One region of the Cellulomonas gilvus ATCC 13127 genome, then DNA from elsewhere that is predicted to be linked to it. Evidence: riboswitches for the same ligand, from Rfam matches in the RefSeq annotation. Region 1 holds a riboswitch; each other region holds the start of a gene.
What was found. A riboswitch is a leader RNA that binds a small molecule or an ion and turns the genes downstream of it on or off. The one in region 1 is predicted to bind S-adenosylmethionine.
Positions count from the first base shown of each region.

Region 2: another riboswitch for S-adenosylmethionine. It lies ahead of CELGI_RS00480 (methylenetetrahydrofolate reductase); the one in region 1 lies ahead of CELGI_RS13825 (rhodanese-like domain-containing protein).
Region 3: another riboswitch for S-adenosylmethionine. It lies ahead of CELGI_RS17805 (hypothetical protein); the one in region 1 lies ahead of CELGI_RS13825 (rhodanese-like domain-containing protein).

Region 1 is NC_015671.1:3,036,350-3,042,009, reverse strand. Features, by position in the region: gene CELGI_RS13830 (O-succinylhomoserine sulfhydrylase) at 1-887, opposite strand, end outside; gene CELGI_RS13825 (rhodanese-like domain-containing protein) at 884-1,297, opposite strand; SAM riboswitch class I at 1,302-1,401, opposite strand; SAM riboswitch class IV at 1,522-1,635, shown strand; gene CELGI_RS13820 (aminotransferase class V-fold PLP-dependent enzyme) at 1,675-3,093, shown strand; gene CELGI_RS13815 (DUF2867 domain-containing protein) at 3,103-3,585, opposite strand; gene CELGI_RS13810 (TetR/AcrR family transcriptional regulator) at 3,650-4,210, shown strand; gene CELGI_RS13805 (pentapeptide repeat-containing protein) at 4,197-4,784, opposite strand; gene CELGI_RS17645 (GNAT family N-acetyltransferase) at 4,870-5,660, shown strand, end outside.
Region 2 is NC_015671.1:106,688-112,347, forward strand. Features, by position in the region: gene metE (5-methyltetrahydropteroyltriglutamate--homocysteine S-methyltransferase) at 1-1,062, opposite strand, end outside; gene CELGI_RS00480 (methylenetetrahydrofolate reductase) at 1,119-2,129, opposite strand; SAM riboswitch class I at 2,166-2,262, opposite strand; gene CELGI_RS00485 (hypothetical protein) at 2,348-2,533, opposite strand; gene CELGI_RS00490 (DNA-3-methyladenine glycosylase I) at 2,631-3,212, opposite strand; gene hrpA (ATP-dependent RNA helicase HrpA) at 3,280-5,660, opposite strand, start outside.
Region 3 is NC_015671.1:945,246-950,905, reverse strand. Features, by position in the region: gene alr (alanine racemase) at 1-880, opposite strand, end outside; gene CELGI_RS04415 (bifunctional ADP-dependent NAD(P)H-hydrate dehydratase/NAD(P)H-hydrate epimerase) at 907-2,400, opposite strand; gene CELGI_RS04410 (LLM class F420-dependent oxidoreductase) at 2,458-3,444, shown strand; partial or broken gene CELGI_RS17805 (hypothetical protein) at 3,808-4,011, opposite strand; SAM riboswitch class IV at 4,098-4,204, opposite strand; gene CELGI_RS04400 (holo-ACP synthase) at 4,268-4,621, opposite strand; gene CELGI_RS04395 (MazG nucleotide pyrophosphohydrolase domain-containing protein) at 4,618-4,965, opposite strand; gene glmS (glutamine--fructose-6-phosphate transaminase (isomerizing)) at 4,965-5,660, opposite strand, start outside.

The DNA.
Region 1 (5,660 bases):
TCCTCGAGCCACCGCGCGAGCGTGAGCGCCGAGGCGGCCTGGTGCCGGACCCGCAGCGACATCGTCTCGAGCCCCTTGAGCAGGACCCACGCGTTGAACGGCGACAGCGACGGGCCGGTGTTCCGCACGAGCGTCTGCACGGGGCCGCGCACGTACTCCGACGAGCCCAGGATCGCGCCGCCGAGCACGCGGCCCTGACCGTCGATGTGCTTGGTGGCCGAGTACACGACGACGTCCGCGCCCAGGTCCAGGGGCCGCGACAGCACGGGCGTGGCGAACACGTTGTCGACGACGACGACCGCTCCGGCCGCGTGCGCGAGGCTGCTGACCGCCGCGACGTCCACCAGGTCCTGCATCGGGTTGGACGGCGTCTCGAAGAACACGACGTCGGCCGGGGTCGCGAGCGCGGCCTGCCACTGCTCGAGCACGTGCCCGTCGACGTACTCGGTCCGCACGCCCCACCGCGCGAGGATCTCGTCGAAGATCACGACACTCGAGCCGAACAGCGCGCGAGCCGCGACGATGCGCGAGCCCTGCCCGACGATCGCGGCGAGCGCGGTGAACACCGCGGACATGCCCGACGCGGTGGCGGTGCAGGCCTGCGCGCCGTCGAGCAGGCGCAGCCGCTCCTCGAACGTGGAGACGGTCGGGTTGTTGTAGCGCGAGTACAGGAACCGGTCCACGTCGCCCGCGAACGCGGACTCGGCCTGGCCGGCGGAGTCGTACGTGAACCCCTGCGTGAGGAACACGGCCTCGGAGAACTCGCCGAACTGCGAGCGCACCTGCCCGCCGCGGACCGCGAGCGTGTCCGGGCGCAGCGAGCCGAGCGGGGTGCGGCCGGCGTCCCAGGAGCCGGGACCGGGCGTGGGGCGGTCGCCCGCGCTCACGCCTGCCGCCACGGCAGGCCGTCGGCGCGCCAGCCGGCGTGCCCGCGCTCGCCGTCGGGGCCGATGTCGCCCTCGAAGCCCTGCAGCACGTTGTACGCGGGTCCGTAGCCCGCGGCGGTCGCGGCGACCGCGGCCGCGACCGAGCGCACGCCCGAGCGGCACAGGAAGACGACGGTGCGCCCGTCGCCGGCCTGCAGACCGGCACCGGCGAGCTCGTCGAGGAACGTCGGGTTGGGGCCCGTGGGGGTCACCCACTCGACGAACGCCGCGCGGCCGCCGAGCGCGTCGGCGTCCGGGACACCGATCTGGTCCCACTCGCCCTGCGTGCGGACGTCGACGAGGAGCGCGTTCTCGTCGGACTGGAGCAGGTCCCACGCCTGCCGGGGGGTCAGGTCGCCTGCGTAGCTCATGTCGCCTCCATCGGTCCTGGCGGTAGCACCCTGCTCCGGTCCCGGGGGACCGCGGGTTGCTGCGGCGTCATCGAGCCAGATCTCTCGGCCGCTCTGGATGGTGGCGACGAGAGTAGCGCCCTCCTCGGGCGTCCATCCATCTGATGAACACGGTGTCCCGCCTTGTGAGACGCCACCGGGCCGCCGTTGACAGGCCGCGCGCACGGTCGTCACCCTTACGGACAGGTCATGAGCGCCAGCGCGAAGCCCCGGCTCGCTGGCCGGCAACCCTCCTCCGCGGTGGGGTGCCCCGGGTGACGACCAGGCCGTGCACCGTCCGGTGCCGGCAAGCGCGGGGCCACCGGTATGTGGGTCCCCGGATCCGTGGAGGTACCCCCATGACCGCGATCGCCGAGCACGCCGCCTGTCCTGCAGTCGCGGACGCGACGCACGAGCGAGCGGCCGGCCCCGTCGACGCGCTCCTGCCTGTGGTGGGCGGCGACACCACCGTCCCCCTGGTGGACGGCACGCAGCGCGTCTACGCCAACCTCGACTACGCCGCGAGCGCACCCGCGCTGCAGGCAGTCGCGGAGCGCGTGACCGAGGTGCTGCCGCTGTACGCGTCGGTCCACCGTGGCGCGGGCTACCTCTCGCAGGTCTCCACGGCGCTGTACGAGGCCGCGCGCCAGGCCGTCGCGCGGTTCGTCGACGCCCGCGAGGACGACGTCGCGATCGTCACGCGCAACACCACCGACTCGCTCAACCTGCTGGCGGGTGTCGTGCCCGCGGGTGGGCGCGTGCTCGTGCTCGACCTCGAGCACCACGCCAACCTCCTGCCGTGGCTGCGCTCGAGCGACCCGAACGGCCACCGCACCACGATCCTGCCGATCGCCCCGACCGTGGCCGGGACGCTCGACGCGCTCGCGGCCGAGCTCGCGAGCCAGCCGTACGCGCTGGTCACCGTCTCGGGTGCGTCCAACGTGACGGGTGAGGCGCTGCCGGTCGGGCGCGTGGTGGAGATCGCGCACGCCGCGGGCGCGCGCGTGGCCGTCGACGGGGCCCAGCTGGTGCCGCACCGCGGGTTCTCGCTCGCGCGCACGGGAGCCGACTACGTCGCGTTCTCCGGGCACAAGACGTACGCGCCGTTCGGCGCCGGGGTCCTCGTCGGCCGCCGGGACTGGCTCGACTCGGGCACGCCGTACCTGGCGGGTGGCGGTGCGGTGCGTGACGTGCGCAGCGACCGCACCGTGTGGCAGCCCGCACCCGCGCGGCACGAGGCCGGCTCGCCCAACGTGATCGGCGCGATCGCGCTCGCGGAGGCGTGCGACGCGCTCGCCGCGCTGCCCGCGGGTGCGCTCGAGGCGCACGAGCGTGCGCTGCGCACGCGCCTGGTGCAGGGGCTCGAGGGGGTCCCTGGGGTCGAGGTCGCGCGCATCTGGCCGGACTCCGACGAGCCGGTCGGTGTCCTGACGTTCACGGTCGCGGACCATGACCCGGGTCTGGTGGCCGCCTACCTCGCGGCCGAGCACGGCATCGGCGTGCGCGACGGCCGGTTCTGCGCGCACCCGCTGCTCGCGCGGCTGGGCGCCTCGGGCGGGGCCATCCGTGCGTCCGTGGGCGTCGGCACCACGAGCGAGGCGGTGGACCGCCTGGTCGCGGCTCTGCACGCCTATGTGACCGAGGGTGCGCGCTCGTCGTACGAGGTGGTGGACGGCTGCTGGGCCGTGGTCGACGACACGCGTCCGCTGCTCGCGGTGCACGGCCTGGACCACCTGGCCGCGACCGCTGCGGCCGCGTGCGGCCCCGCGCTCGACTGAGGCGCCCCCTCAGCGCGGTGTGAGCGTGCGTGCCGCGCGCCGCAGCATCTGGTCCACCACGACGGGGTGCACCAGGCGCACGGGCGCGAAGTAGAGCCGACCGCGCCGGTTGTGCAGCCGGACGCCCGTGGTCACGCGCACCAGGCGCGCGTCGGCGTCCACGGCCACGCCGCACCGGAAGTCGAGGTGCGTGTCGTCGGCGCTCACGAGCGCCTCGTCGCCGACCACCTCGTCGACCGCGAACGTGTCCCGCGGTGCGCGCCGGACGCCGATCAGCGGCGCGAGGGCCTGGCGGACGACGAGCGCGACGCGGATCCACCCCGGCATGCTCCGGATCCCGAAGATCGTGCGGGCCCACAGCGCGGGGTCGGTGGGTGCGCCCGGCGGGAGCGCGACGATCGCGGCGTCGGCGAAGTCGGGGCTCCAGTCCCGAAGCGCGAGCGAGAAGCGCACGCGCGCGGCATCGGTCCAGGTGCGGGTCTCGGTGCTCATCGCGGTTCCCCTCGTCGATCCGTACGGTGCCGTATGGAGACGACCGTACGGTAGCGTACGGATCATGGTCAAGGCCACGACGACGCAGCAGGACTGGGTGGATGCGGCGTACTCCGCCTTCCTCGCCGACGGGCTGGCCGCGGTGCGCGTCGAACCGCTCGCGCGGGTGCTGGGTGCGACCAAGGGCTCGTTCTACTGGCACTTCGCCGACCGTGCGGCCCTGGTCGGGGCGGTGGTCGAGCGGTGGGAGGCGCAGGAGACCGACGCGGTGATCGCGCTTGCCGAGGCCGGCGGCACGCCCGCGCAGCGGCTCGAGGCGTTGTTCGGGGCGGTCGCGCGGATGCGGCGCACGCCCGCGACCGCGCTGCTCTACACGCAGGCCGCGGCCGAGGGTGTCGGTGACGCGGTCCGCAGGGTCTCGCAGCGCCGCGTGGACTACCTGGCGGGTCTGCTGGTCGAGCTGGGGCACGGTCCCGACGAGGCGCGCCGGCGTTCGCTCGTCGCGCTCGCGACCGTGCTGGGCCTGCAGCAGCTCGAGCACGTGGGGCTGGACGCGCTCGACGACCCGGGCCTGGTGCCCACCGCGCTCGCGATGGTCCTGGCGGAGCCGCTCAGCCGACCGTGAGCCCCACGTGCGCGGCCAGCGCGGGGGCGAGCTCGACGAGCTGCTCGGCGCTGATGGTCGCGCCCGCGAGCCCCGCGACACCGTCGAGCCGCTGCAGGTCCCGGATGCCGCGCAGGTCCGCCCCGGTCAGGGTCGCACCCGTGACGTCGAGCCGGCGGACGCGGCAGTCCTCGAACACCACGTGCCGCGCGCGCACGCGCGCCAGGTCGAGCTCGTCGATCACCGCACCGACGAACCGGAGGTCCTCGAGCGTCGAGTCGCGCAGGTTCAGGTAGTCGACCTTGCCACCGGTCACCACCACGCGCGTCCAGCGCGCGCCGTAGGCCTGGACCGCGCCCAGGCGGCAGTCGGTCAGCGCGCCGTCCTGCCACGCGGCACCCGCCAGGCCCAGCGTCGCGGCGCGCACCCCCGTCCACGTGGTGTCGACCAGGCGCGCGTGGCCCAGGTCCGCGTCGTCCAGGACGCAGTCCTCGAACGTGCAGTCCAGGAAGCGCGCCTCGTCGGCCACCTGCCCCTCGAGCCGCTCGCCGCGCAGCGTCAGGCCGTCGTAGTCCCCACCGGGTTCGAGTCGCACGGCCCCACTGTGCCAGCGTGCGCCCACAGCGGTGCCCGTGAAATCGGGTCCCTGCGCCGGTGATCCGCGTGGCAGCATCGCGCCCGTGCACCACGACCTGACCCTGACCGGCCACGGCGTGCGGCTGGTGCCGCTCGCCCCCGAGCACGCGGCGCCGCTCGTCGCGTTCGTCGACGACCGGGTGTGGCGCGGCATGTCCAGCCCCACGCCGCGTGACGAGGCCGCGATGGCTGCCCAGGTGCACGCGGCGCTCGAGGACCCCGCGCGCGTCGCGTTCGCGGTGCTGGACCACGCGACGGGCGAGGTGCTGGGCTCGTCGTCGCTGTACGAGATCAACCGCGCGATGGGTCGCCTCGAGCTCGGCCACACGTTCTACGCCCCGCGCGTGTGGGGCACGCACGTCAACCCCGCGACCAAGCTCGCACTCATGACGCTCGCGTTCGAGCAGTGGGGCATGCACCGCGTCGCGTTCCGGGTGGACACGCGCAACGCGCGTTCGCTCGCCGCGGTCCGGCGCCTCGGCGCGCGCGACGAGGGCGTGCTGCGCGGGCACCGCGTCGCGGCCGACGGTTCACGTGGCGACTCCGCGTACCTGGCGGTGCTGGCCGACGAGTGGCCCGCGGCGCGCATGCGCCTGCTCACGCGACTGGGGGAGACGGTCGGCGAGCCCGACGCAGGGGCGCGCGACCTGACCGACGACGAGCGGTCGTCGGTCGTCCTGATCGGCGGGCGCTCCGGCGTCGGCAAGACGACGGTCGCGCACGCCCTGCACGCGCTGCTGACCCGCGCCGACGTGCCGCACGCCGTGATCGAGGGCGACTACCTGGACCTCGCGCACCCGGCCCCGCACGCGCACCGCCTCGCGGAGCGGAACCT
Region 2 (5,660 bases), 600 kb from region 1:
GTCGGCCGTGTCGTGCGGCACGTGGAACAGCGACGTGGACGTGCCGACCGTGACGGCGGCCGCGCCCAGCACCTCGAGCTGCTCCAGGATCTGGAGCTTGGCGTCCAGGTCCGCGCGCCAGATGTTGTGGCCGTCGATCACGCCCGCGACGAGCGTCTTGGTCTCGAGGCCCGGCACGGCCTGCGTGGGCACCGCACCCTTGACCAGGTCCAGGCCGATCGCCTCGACGTCCGTGGCCGCGAGCACCGGAAGCGCCGCGTCCAGGTCGCCGTAGGGAGCGGCGACGAAGATCGCGGGGCGCTGCGGGCGCGTGAGCTCGGTCGCGAGTGCGCGGTACGCCTCGACGGTCGCCGCGAGCAGGCGCTCGACCGGCACGTCGATGCTCTCCGAGACGAGCGCGGGCTCCTCGAGCTGCACCCACGTGGCACCCGCGGCCGCGAGGTCGCGCAGCAGGTCCGCGTAGACCGGCAGCAGGTCGGGCAGGCGGTCGATGGGCAGGAAGCCCTCGGGCGCGCCCTCGGTCGCCTTGGCCAGTGCGAGGTACGTGACGGGGCCGACGAGCACGGGCCGCGTCAGCACGCCGTCGGCGAGCGCCTCGACGAACTCCGCGACCGGACGCGTGCCGGCGTAGCGGAACTCCGTCTCGGGGCCGATCTCGGGGACCAGGTAGTGGTAGTTGGTGTCGAACCACTTGGTCATCTCGAGCGGGAGGTCGTCGCCGCGGCCGCGCGCCACGGTCGAGTAGCCGGCCAGGTCCAGGCCGCCGTCCTCGTCGAGCAGGTCCGCGAACCGCGCGGGGATCGCGCCGACGACCGCGCTCGCGTCGAGCACGTGGTCGTAGAACGAGAACGCGCTGGGGATGGCCGGCACGTCGGTCGGCAGGCCCAGCTCGGCCAAGCGGTTCCGGGTACGACGACGCAGCTGCGCGGCCGTCGCCTCGACCTCCTCGGCCGTGGACCGGCCGGCCCAGAAGGCCTCGATGGCCTTCTTGAGCTCGCGGCGCGGCCCGATGCGCGGGTAGCCGAGCACGGAGCCGGTCGGGAACTGCGGGGTCTCGCTCATCAGGGTCCAGCCTTCGCGTGTCGTGGTGGTGCGGTGGTCGGTGCTGCGGCGGTCGCTCAGCGGCGGGTCGCGCCGTCCAGGTGCGCGCCCTCGAGCAGGTCGAGCGCGGCCTCGTGCGTGTTGTACGTGTAGACGTGGACGCCGGGGGCCCCGCCGTCCAGGATCCCGTTGATCAGGTCCACGCCCGCGCGGATCCCGCGGCGGTGCCGCTCGAGCTCGTCGTCGGCCGCGCCCAGGTGGTCCAGCAGGTCCCGCGGTACCGGCACGCCCGTGAGCTCCTGCACGCGCAGCAGCCGGGCGGGGTCCGTGGTCGGGATGATGCCGGGGATGATCGGGATCACCACGCCGGCCGCGCGCGCCTCGGCCACCAGGCCCAGGTACGCCTCGGCGTCGTAGAACACCTGCGTGATCGCGAAGTCGGCGCCGGCCTCCTGCTTCGCCAGGAGCGACGCGACGTCCTGCGCACGCGTCCCGCCGGTCGCGGCGTTGCCGCGCGGGAAGGCCGCGACGGACACCGACAGCGGACGCACGCGCGCACGCACCGCCTGGGACGGGCTCGCGACGCAGCGGCGCGCCTCGATCTCACGCAGCAGCTCCACCAGCGCGCTCGCGGTCTCCACGCCCTCCGGGTGCGGCCGCCAGTCCGGCTCGCCCGCGGGCGGGTCGCCCCGCAACGCCAGGAACGAGCGCACGCCCTCGTCGAGGAACTCCTCGACGATCGCGGTGATCTCCGCGCGGCTGGTGCCGACGCACGTCAGGTGCGCGATCGGGGACAGCGACGTCTCCTGCAGCAGCCGGGACACGAAGGCGCGCGAGGTCGCGCGCGTCTTGCCGGCCGCGCCGTACGTCACCGAGACGAAGTCGGGGTGCACCGACTCCAGCTGGCGCACGGTGGCCCACAGGCGAGGTGCCGCCTGGGGGTTGCGGGGCGGGAACAGCTCGAACGAGATGGTCGGGCGGTCCACCGAGCCGAGCGGTCGCGGCGCGGGTGCGACGTGCTCACCGGTGGTGCCGCGCGGCTGGGCTGCTGGCGTGGTGACAGGGGGTTCCACGGTCGGGGCGCTCATGCGCGCGACCTCAGACACAGGGTCTGCGACATCGTCTCTCCATCGACCCTGGCGGAAGCACCCACACCCTCGTCGCGGAGGGGGGTTGCTGCGGCGTCAACGAGCCAGGTCTCTCGGCCGCTCTGGATGGTAGGCCGCGATCGTACGAGACAGACCACATGCTGAGCAAGGGTGCCCAACAGGCGAGACGATGCAGGTCGCCGGGGAGAGACGTCCTGTCAGCGGTGCTGCTGGCGCAAGGGCTGCGCCAGCTCGGTGACCGGGCTGCCGGCGCCCGGCACCGAGAGCAGCCCGGCCTCCACGGCACGCAGCACCTGGGTGTCGAGCGGCTTGACGCCGCCCAGCGCCTCCTGGGCGCCGCGGACGGCCTCGAGCCGGCCGTCGGGGTCGGGCAGATCGGTCATGCGCGGAACTGTAACGTCCCGTCAGGGCGCCTGCCGAGCCCATGTCCACCAGATCACCCGGCGGGAGCACAGCCCGCGGCTGAGTCACCGCGGGGACTCAACCGACCACCGACGGGCAGGTCGCCAGGTGGTCGTCGACGAGCCCGCACGCCTGCATCGCCGCGTAGGCCGTGGTGGGCCCCACGAACCGGAACCCGAGCGACTTGAGCTCTTTGGCGAGCGCACGCGACTCGGGCGTCGTGGCCGGGACGTCCGCCCAGGTCGCGGGGCGCACGTGCTGCGTGCGGTCGGGTGCGAAGGACCAGAACAGCGCGTCGAGCGTGCGGCCGGCCGCGTGCAGCGCGAGCAGCGCGTGGGCGTTGGCGATGGTCGCCTCGATCTTCTGCCGGTTGCGCACGATCCCGGTGTCGCCCAGCAGCCGCGTCACGTCCTGCTCGTCGAACTCCGCGACCACCGCCGGGTCGAAGCCCGCGAACGCCGCCCGAAACGTCTCCCGTTTGCGCAGCACGGTGATCCAGGACAGGCCCGACTGGAACCCCTCCAGCGCGATGCGCTCGAACAGCGCCTCCTCGCCGTGCACCGGGACGCCCCACTCTTCGTCGTGGTAGCGCTCGTACAGCGGGTCGCCGTCACCGAAGCACCGGCCGGTGACGGGATGCGGGGCGGGAACGTCGGTCATGGCCCGCAGTCTGCCGCGCGCCGCCGACACCGTGGTGCGCACCTGTGGACGGGCGGGCCGCCGCGGGTCACGTGAGCGCCGTGAGCGCCTTGCGCACGCGCTGCACCGAGACGGGCACGGGGGTGCCGAGCTGCTGCGCGAACAGCGAGACCCGCAGCTCCTCGATGAGCCACCGCACGTCTGCGACGCGCTCGGGCGCCGCACCCGCGGCCGCGGCGAGCGCGTCCTGCAGGTCGCGCACCTGCCACGCCAGGTCCGCATCCCGCTGCGGACCCTGCGCCGCCTTGTCCAGGCGGTGCCGGGCCGCGCGCAGGTAGCGCGTGAGGTGGACCAGACGCGCTGCGCCGGCCTCGACCACGAAGCCCGCGTGCACCAGCCGCTCGGACTGCTCCCGCACGTCGGCGGCCGTGGCCAGCAACGCCAGGCTCGTCGTCCCCCGGAGCGCGACGTCGAGCTCGCGCCACGCCGTGAGCACGTCCACGAGCGTCCCGACGAGCGCGTGCACGCGGTCCTCGAGCCGGTCCCGCACGTACGCCCGCACGGCCGCGTAGTCCGCGGGCGTGCGGACGTCGTGCGGCGCGCGCGACCCCAGGTGCTCCGCGACGAGCGCATCGATCGCGGCCAGCTGCACGTCCTCGACCAGCGCCTCCCGGCTCGGGTACGGGTTGGCCGCGAGCGCGAGCGCCTGTGCACCCGACCAGCGGGACGTCACGCGGCCGGGCGTCAGGCCCACGTCGAGCAGCAGCAGCCGGCGCAGGCCCGCGCGTGCGGCCGCCGGGCGATGCGCCTCGTCGGCGAGCGTGCGGACGGCCACGGTTCCGCCGTCCTCCACCAGCGACGGGAACGCGCGCACCACGGTGGCGCCCGAGCTGCCCTCGACCACGTCGGGCAGCGTGAGGTCGTCGGGCCACGTCGTCAGGCCCGTGCGCGTGACGGACTCCGCGAGCCCGGCCGGCGACGAGCCCGCATCTGCGCGCCGCGCGGGGACAGACCGGGGCGTGGCGGGACCGGCCCCCGCCGCGGCGCCGGGGCGACGCGCGCCGGCCGACCCGTCGGCGGCGGGCTGCGCGTCCAGGCCCGCCTCCCGCATCGCCTGCCGCATGGCCTGGCGCACCGCGGTGTCCACCGCGTCCTGCGCCTGCCCCGCGAGCCGGTGCTGCAGCACGGCCAGGTCCCGACCCTCGTCGACGATCCCGCCGCGGTCCCCCACCACGCGGAACGTGAGGCGCAGGTGCGCGGGCAGCCGCTCGTCGTCGAACGCGTCCGCGGGCACCTCGACGTCCCGTACGGCCCGGACCGCGCGCGCGAACGACTCGTGGAAGGACGGTGCGGCGTCGCCCGCGCGCACGGTGTCCTCCCAGGACGCGGTGTGCTCGCGCAGCCACGACGCGACGGCCCGGCCGACGTCGGGTGCGGGGACCAGCTGCACGCGCACGGGTTTGGGCAGCGAGCGGATGGTCGCGACGACGAGCTCGTCGAGCAGGCCGGGCACCATCCAGCCGAATCCGTCGGGCGTGACGCGCGGCAGCTGCGCGAGCGGGATGTGCACGGTGACGCCGTCGGCCTCGGTGCCGGGCTCGAACTGGTACGTGAGCGGGAAGGACACGTCACCCTGCGGCCAGCGGGACGGGAAGGACGCCTCGTCGATCGCGTGCGCGTCGTCCGCGACCAGGAGCGCACGGTCGAACGTCAGCAGGTCGGGTGCGGACCGCTGCGCCTTCTTCCACCACTGGTCGAAGTGCCGTGCGGAGACCACGTCGTCGGGGACGCGCTCGTCGTAGAACGCGAAGAGCGCGTCCTCGTCGGCCAGGAGGTCCGCGCGACGGGCGCGCGCCGCGAGCTCGGCGGCCTCGGCCAGCAGCCGGCGGTTCTCGTGGAAGAACCGGTGGTGCGTGGTCCACTCGCCCTGCACCAGCGCGTGCCGCAGGAACAGCTCACGCGCGTGCGCGGGGTCCACGGCCGAGAACAGCACGCGCCGCCCCGCGACCACCGGCATGCCGTACAGCAGGACGCGCTCGGTGCACATCGCGGCACCCTGCTTGGTGGACCACGCGGGCTCGGAGTAGGAGCGCTTGACCAGGTGCGCGCCCAGCTCCTCGGCCCACGCGGGGTCGATGCGGGCGGCGTCCCGGGCCCACAGGCGCGACGTCTCGACGAGCTCGGCCGCCATGACCCACGCGGGCGGCTTCTTGGCGAGCCCCGAGCCGGGGAAGATCGCGAACCGGGCGCCGCGCGCGCCCAGGAACTCGTTGCGGCCCTTGCGGTCCGGCCTCCCGGCGGGTCTCCGGTCACCGCGGCGCGGCGCGGCCACCTCGGTCGCCTCCTGCATGCCTACGTGCGAGAGCAGGCCCGCGAGCACCGACCGGTGCACGGCGTCCGCGTCCCACTCGCGCCGCAGCTCGCCGCGGCGCGGCCCGGTCTGCTCGGCCTCGTCGGGCGGCGCGGGCT
Region 3 (5,660 bases), 1.4 Mb from region 1:
TGCCGTCGGCATACCCGAGCGGCACCACGCCCAGCACCGTGTCGTGCGTCGTGACGTACTGGTGCGCGTAGGACACGCCGTGGCCCGCCGGCACGCGCTTGACCGTCGCGAGCTCGGCCTCGAGCGTCATCGCGGGCACCAGGCCGTAGTGCTCGGGCCCGCCCAGCTGCGGGACGGGCGACAGCCCGTAGACGGCGATGCCCGGCCGCACCAGGTCGTAGTGCACCTGAGGCGACGTCAGCGTCGCGGCCGAGTTGGCCAGGTGCCGCACCTCGAGCGCGGCGCCCGCGGCCTCGACCAGGTGCACCGCGTCGGCGAAGACCGCGTGCTGCGTACGGACGGTCGGGTGGTCGGGCTCGTCGGCGAACGCCAGGTGCGACCACACGCCGACGAGCGCCACGGCCCCCTCGGCCTGCGCGTGCAGCGCGGCGGGCAGCACGTCGCCCAGGTCGGCCGGTGTGAGGCCGTTGCGGCCCAGACCGGTGTCCACCTTGAGGTGCACGCGTGCCGTCCGGCCGACGAGCCGCGCGGCGGCGACGACCTCCACGAGCGCGGACGCCGACGAGACGGCCACGTCCACGTCCGCCTGGATCGCCTGCGCGAGGGGTGCGCCGGGCGCGTACAGCCACGTGAGGATGCGGGGGCCGGACACGCCCGCGGCCCGCAGCGCGATCGCCTCGCCCATCTGCGCCGTGCCGAGCCACGTCGCTCCGCCCGCGACCGCGGCGCGGGCCGACGGGACGAGCCCGTGCCCGTACGCGTCGGCCTTGACGACCGCCATCAGCTCCGCGGTCGGCGCGTGCGCGCGCAGCTGCCGCACGTTGCTCGTGATGACGGACAGGTCCACGACGGCCCGGGCGGGTGCGTTCACGTGCCTCATCCTCGCACCGTCCGCGCACGGGTCGCTCAGCGCGACGCCAGCAGCGCGCGGATCGCCTCGGGGAGCGCCCGCGCCACCGAACGGGCCGCGACGGGACCACCCGGGTTGGCCACGTGCGCCGCGTGCCCGTGCACGAGCGCCGCGGCCGCCGCGAGCGCGGGCGTGAGCGTGGGGTCGGCGAGCACGTCGTCCGCGCGCGCCGCGAGCACCGCACCGAGCAGCCCGGCCAGCACGTCGCCCGCGCCCGCGGTGGCGAGCCACGCCGGGGCGTCGGCCTGCGCGTACGTGGCCTGGTGCACGCCCACCACGACCGTCACGGGCCCCTTGAGCAGCACGGTCGCCCCCGTGACGTCATGGGCCACGCGCGCCCAGCGCAGCGGCTCGGCCTCGACCTGCTCGCGCGTGACGCGCTCGCCACGCACCGTGAGCAGCCGGGCGAGCTCGCCCGCGTGCGGCGTGAGCACCACGTGCGCCGGCACGTGCGCGGGCAGCAGCTCGAGCGCGCCCGCATCCACCACCGCGGGCTCGCCCCGCAGCCGCACGCCCTCGAACGCGTGCTCGATGCGGCGTCGCTGCGCGGCGTCGTCGGGCGAGACGCCGGGACCGAACACCCACGCCTGCACACGTCCCGCGCCCAGCACCACCTCGGGGCGGCGGGCCACCACCAGGTCCCCCACCTCGCCCAGGTAGCGCACCATGCCCGCACCCGCGAGCACCGCCGCGGTGGTCGCGAGGACCGCGGCGCCCGGGTACCGGCGCGCACCCGCGACCACGCCCAGGACGCCGCGCGTGTACTTGTGCGCGTCGGGTGCCGGCACGGGCCACACCGCAGCCGCATCGGCCGGCTCCAGGCGCGCGACGGCCGGACGCTCGGGCAGCTCCAGCCCGATGTCCACCACCTGGACCGCGCGCGTGAGGCCCGCGGCGGGCGGCAGCAGCAGGCCGGGCTTCGCACCACCGAACGTGACCGTGAGATCGGCGGGCAGCACCACGCCGGCCGCGGTCCCGTCGTCCACGCCGATGCCCGAGGGCGTGTCCACCGCGACGACCACCGGCGAGCCGGGCAGCGCGCGCAGCGCGGTGATGAGCAGGGCCGCGACGCCGGTGAGCCCGCCCGGGCGTGCGCCCAGGCCGAGCACGCCGTCGATCAGCACGTCCGCTCGTGCAGCGGTCGCCGCGGCGGCGGGCACGCCCGCGTCGTCGACGTGCGTGAGCCGGCCGCCCGCCGCCAGCAGCGCGGCGCGCCCCTCGTCGTGCACGTGCGGCACGAGCGCGAGGCCGTGCACGTCGACGCCACGGCGGCGCAGCACGGCGCCCGCGTGCAGCGCGTCGCCGCCGTTGTTCCCGGGCCCGACCAGGAGGACCACGCGCGCCCCGGGGACGGCGGTCCCGCGCTCCCGCACGACGCGCAGCACCGCACCCGCGAGCGCGGACGACGCGCGCGCCATGAGCGGCACCCCCGCGGCCAGGAGCGGCTCCTCCGCGGCGCGGACCTGCGCGGACGTCCAGGACAGCAGCACGCGTCCATCCTGGCCGACCGACGGGCGCCGTGCGCGTCCGGCGGTAGCGTGGCCGGCATGCGCTTCGGACTCTTCATCCCTCAGGGCTGGCGGCAGGACCTCACGGGCATCGAGCCCCGCGAGCACTGGGCGGTGATGAACGGCCTGGCCCAGCACGCGGACGCGGGCACGGCGTTCGACTCGATCTGGGTGTACGACCACTTCCACGCGGTCCCCGAGCCCAACGGCGAGGCGACGCACGAGGCATGGAGCCTGATCAGCGCGTTCGCCGCGAGCACGTCCCGGGTACGCCTCGGTCAGATGTGCACGTGCATGGCCTACCGGAACCCGGCCTACCTGGCGAAGGTCGCCACCACCGCGGACGTGATCTCCGGCGGCCGCGTCGAGATGGGCATCGGTGCGGGCTGGTACGAGCACGAGTGGCGCGCGTACGGGTACGGCTTCCCCACCGCGGGCGAGCGCCTGGCCATGCTCGACGAGGGCGTGCAGATCTTCCGGCAGATGTGGACCGAGGGCGTCGCGACGCTCGACGGGACGCACTACCAGGTGTCGGGCGCGCAGCTCTCGCCGCTCCCGCTGCAGGCCGGCGGTCCGCCGCTGTGGATCGCGGGCGGCGGCGAGAAGAAGACGCTGCGCATCGCCGCGCAGCACGCGCAGTACACGAACTTCGACGGCACGCCCGAGACGTTCGCGGCCAAGTCCGCCGTCCTGGCCGAGCACTGCGCCGCCGTCGGCCGGGACTTCGCGGAGATCACGCGCTCCGCCAACTACAACGTGGTGATCGGGGCGACCACGGCGGACGTCGAGGACAAGCTCGCCTGGATCGAGGAGCACTACGCCCGGACCGTGCCGGAGCGCGCGGCCGGCGTCGCGGCGGACCTGCGTCGCGGACCGTTGGTCGGCACGCCCGAGCAGGTCGTCGCGAAGCTCCACGAGCTCGAGGCGCTCGGCATGACGTACGCGATCACGTACTTCGCCGATGCCGCGTACGACCGGTCCAGCATCGAGCTGTTCGAGCACGAGGTCGTCCCGGCCCTGCGCTGACGCGGCCGCGTCCGCGGCCGACCGCAACGGCGCGCACGTGGCGTACGTCGTGGATCCCGAGTAGGACACCGACACGCGCCACGTGCCCTTCGTGAGCCTCGGCAGCGACGGGGCGGCCTCGCCGTACCGGAGCGTGGCGGTCACGACCTTCCGGACGCTCCCGCGCTGCACCGTGACCGTGACCTTCCCCGTCGGCGTCGCCAGGCCGGACGCGGTCGTCACGGTGACGGCCACCCTGCCCGTGGCCCTCGTCGTCGGGACCGTGGTGACCTTCGCGGTGACCTTGGACACCGTGCCCCGCGCGACCGTGAGGCGCGCGCTCGCGCTCGCGCCCGCGACGTTCGCGCTGCCCGCGTACCTGGCCGTGAGGCCGTACGTCGCGACCGCGAGCGTCTTCGGCAGCGCGACGACGGCCGTCCCCGCGCTCGCGAGCGTCGCCGTGACCGCCGCACCGGCGCCGCCGAGCGTCACCTTGCCCGCGGCCGGCCGGCCGGTGGCGTCGGTGACGACGACCGTGACCTTCGCGGGCTTCCCGTAGGTCGTCCGCGGAGCGGTGACCGTGACCACGGCCGCGGCCTTCGTGACGGTGAGCGCGGTCGCGGCGGACGTCGAGGATGAGAAGACCCCGTCGCCCCCGTAGACCGCGCGCACGGTGTAGGCGCCCGCGGCGCACGACGGCCTGGTCGTCACCCGGGGCACCCCGCCACGGACGGAGGGTTGCCGGTCTCCCAGCCGGGGCTTGGCGGAGACGCTCATGACCTATAGCCGACCCGATCGGTCGGCCTTTCTGTAGGCAGTTTCTAGCGGGTCCGCGCGCACGGCGTCAGTCGCGCTCGGCGACGACCATCGCGGACGCGATGCCCGCGTCGTGCGAGATCGACAGGTGGAACCGCGTGACCCCGAGCTCGGCGGCACGGGCCAGCACGGTGCCCGTCACCTCGACGACCGGCTGTGCGCCTGCGACGCGGCGCACGGTCGCGTCCTGCCAGGACATGCCCGGAGGTGCGCCGAGCGCCTTGGCGATCGCCTCCTTCGCGGCGAACCGCGCCGCGAGCGACCTGTCGGCCAGCTCCCGCTCGTCGGGTGTGAAGAGCCTGTCACGCAGCCCGGGGACGCGCTGCAGCGTGGCGGCGAACCGCGCGACGTCCACGACGTCGATCCCGACGCCGACGATCACGGCGCGGGCTCCGGCCCGACCCCGCGGTCGCCGTCCTGGACCAGGTGGCGCCAGCGGAACCACTTGCGCTCGAGCGCGTCGTCGACGTCCACGCCCGTGCGCTCGGCGACCAGCAGCAGGTGCGCCAGCACGTCCGCGACCTCGTCGCGCAGTGCGGCGAGGCTCTCGTCCGACGACGTCTCGTGCCGCGAACGCCCCGACCACGCGAGGTACGCGCGCGTGAGCTCGCCGACCTCCTCGCCGAGCTTGAGCACCAGCCAGTCGTCGGTGCGCTCGATGCCGTGCAGCCGCGCGTAGACCCGGGAGATCGCCTCGACCTCCCGCTGCGCGGCCGCGAGCTCCACTACTCGACCGTGACGGACTTGGCGAGGTTGCGCGGCTGGTCCACGTCGAGCCCCTTCGCGGTCGCGAGCTCGCACGCGAAGATCTGCAACGGCACCACCGCGAGCAGCGGGGCCAGCAGCGTGGGCGTCTGCGGCACGTAGAAGACCTCGTCCGCGAACGGACGCACGGCCTCGTCACCGTCCTCCGCGATCACGAGCGTGCGCGCGCCACGCGCCCGGATCTCCTGGATGTTGGAGACCACCTTGGAGTGCAGCGAGTGCCGCCCGCGCGGCGAGGGCACGACGACGAACACGGGCTGACCCGGCTCGATCAGCGCGATCGGTCCGTGCTTGAGCTCACCCGCCGCGAAGCCCTCGGCGTGGATGTACGCGAGCTCCTTGAGCTTGAGCGCACCCTCCATCGCCACCGGGAAACCGACGTGCCGGCCCAGGAACAGCACCGACTGCGTGTCCACCATCCAGCGCGCGATCTCCTGGATGCGGCCCGCACGGTCGAGCACCTGCTGGATCTTGTCCGGGATGGCGCGCAGCTCGCCCAGGATCGCGGCCACCTCGTCGGCGTACATGTTGCCGCGCAGCTGCGCCAGGTACAGGCCCAGCAGGTAGGCGGCCGTGATCTGGGCGAGGAACGCCTTGGTGGAGGCCACCGCGATCTCGGGCCCGGCGTGCGTGTAGAGCACCGCGTCCGACTCGCG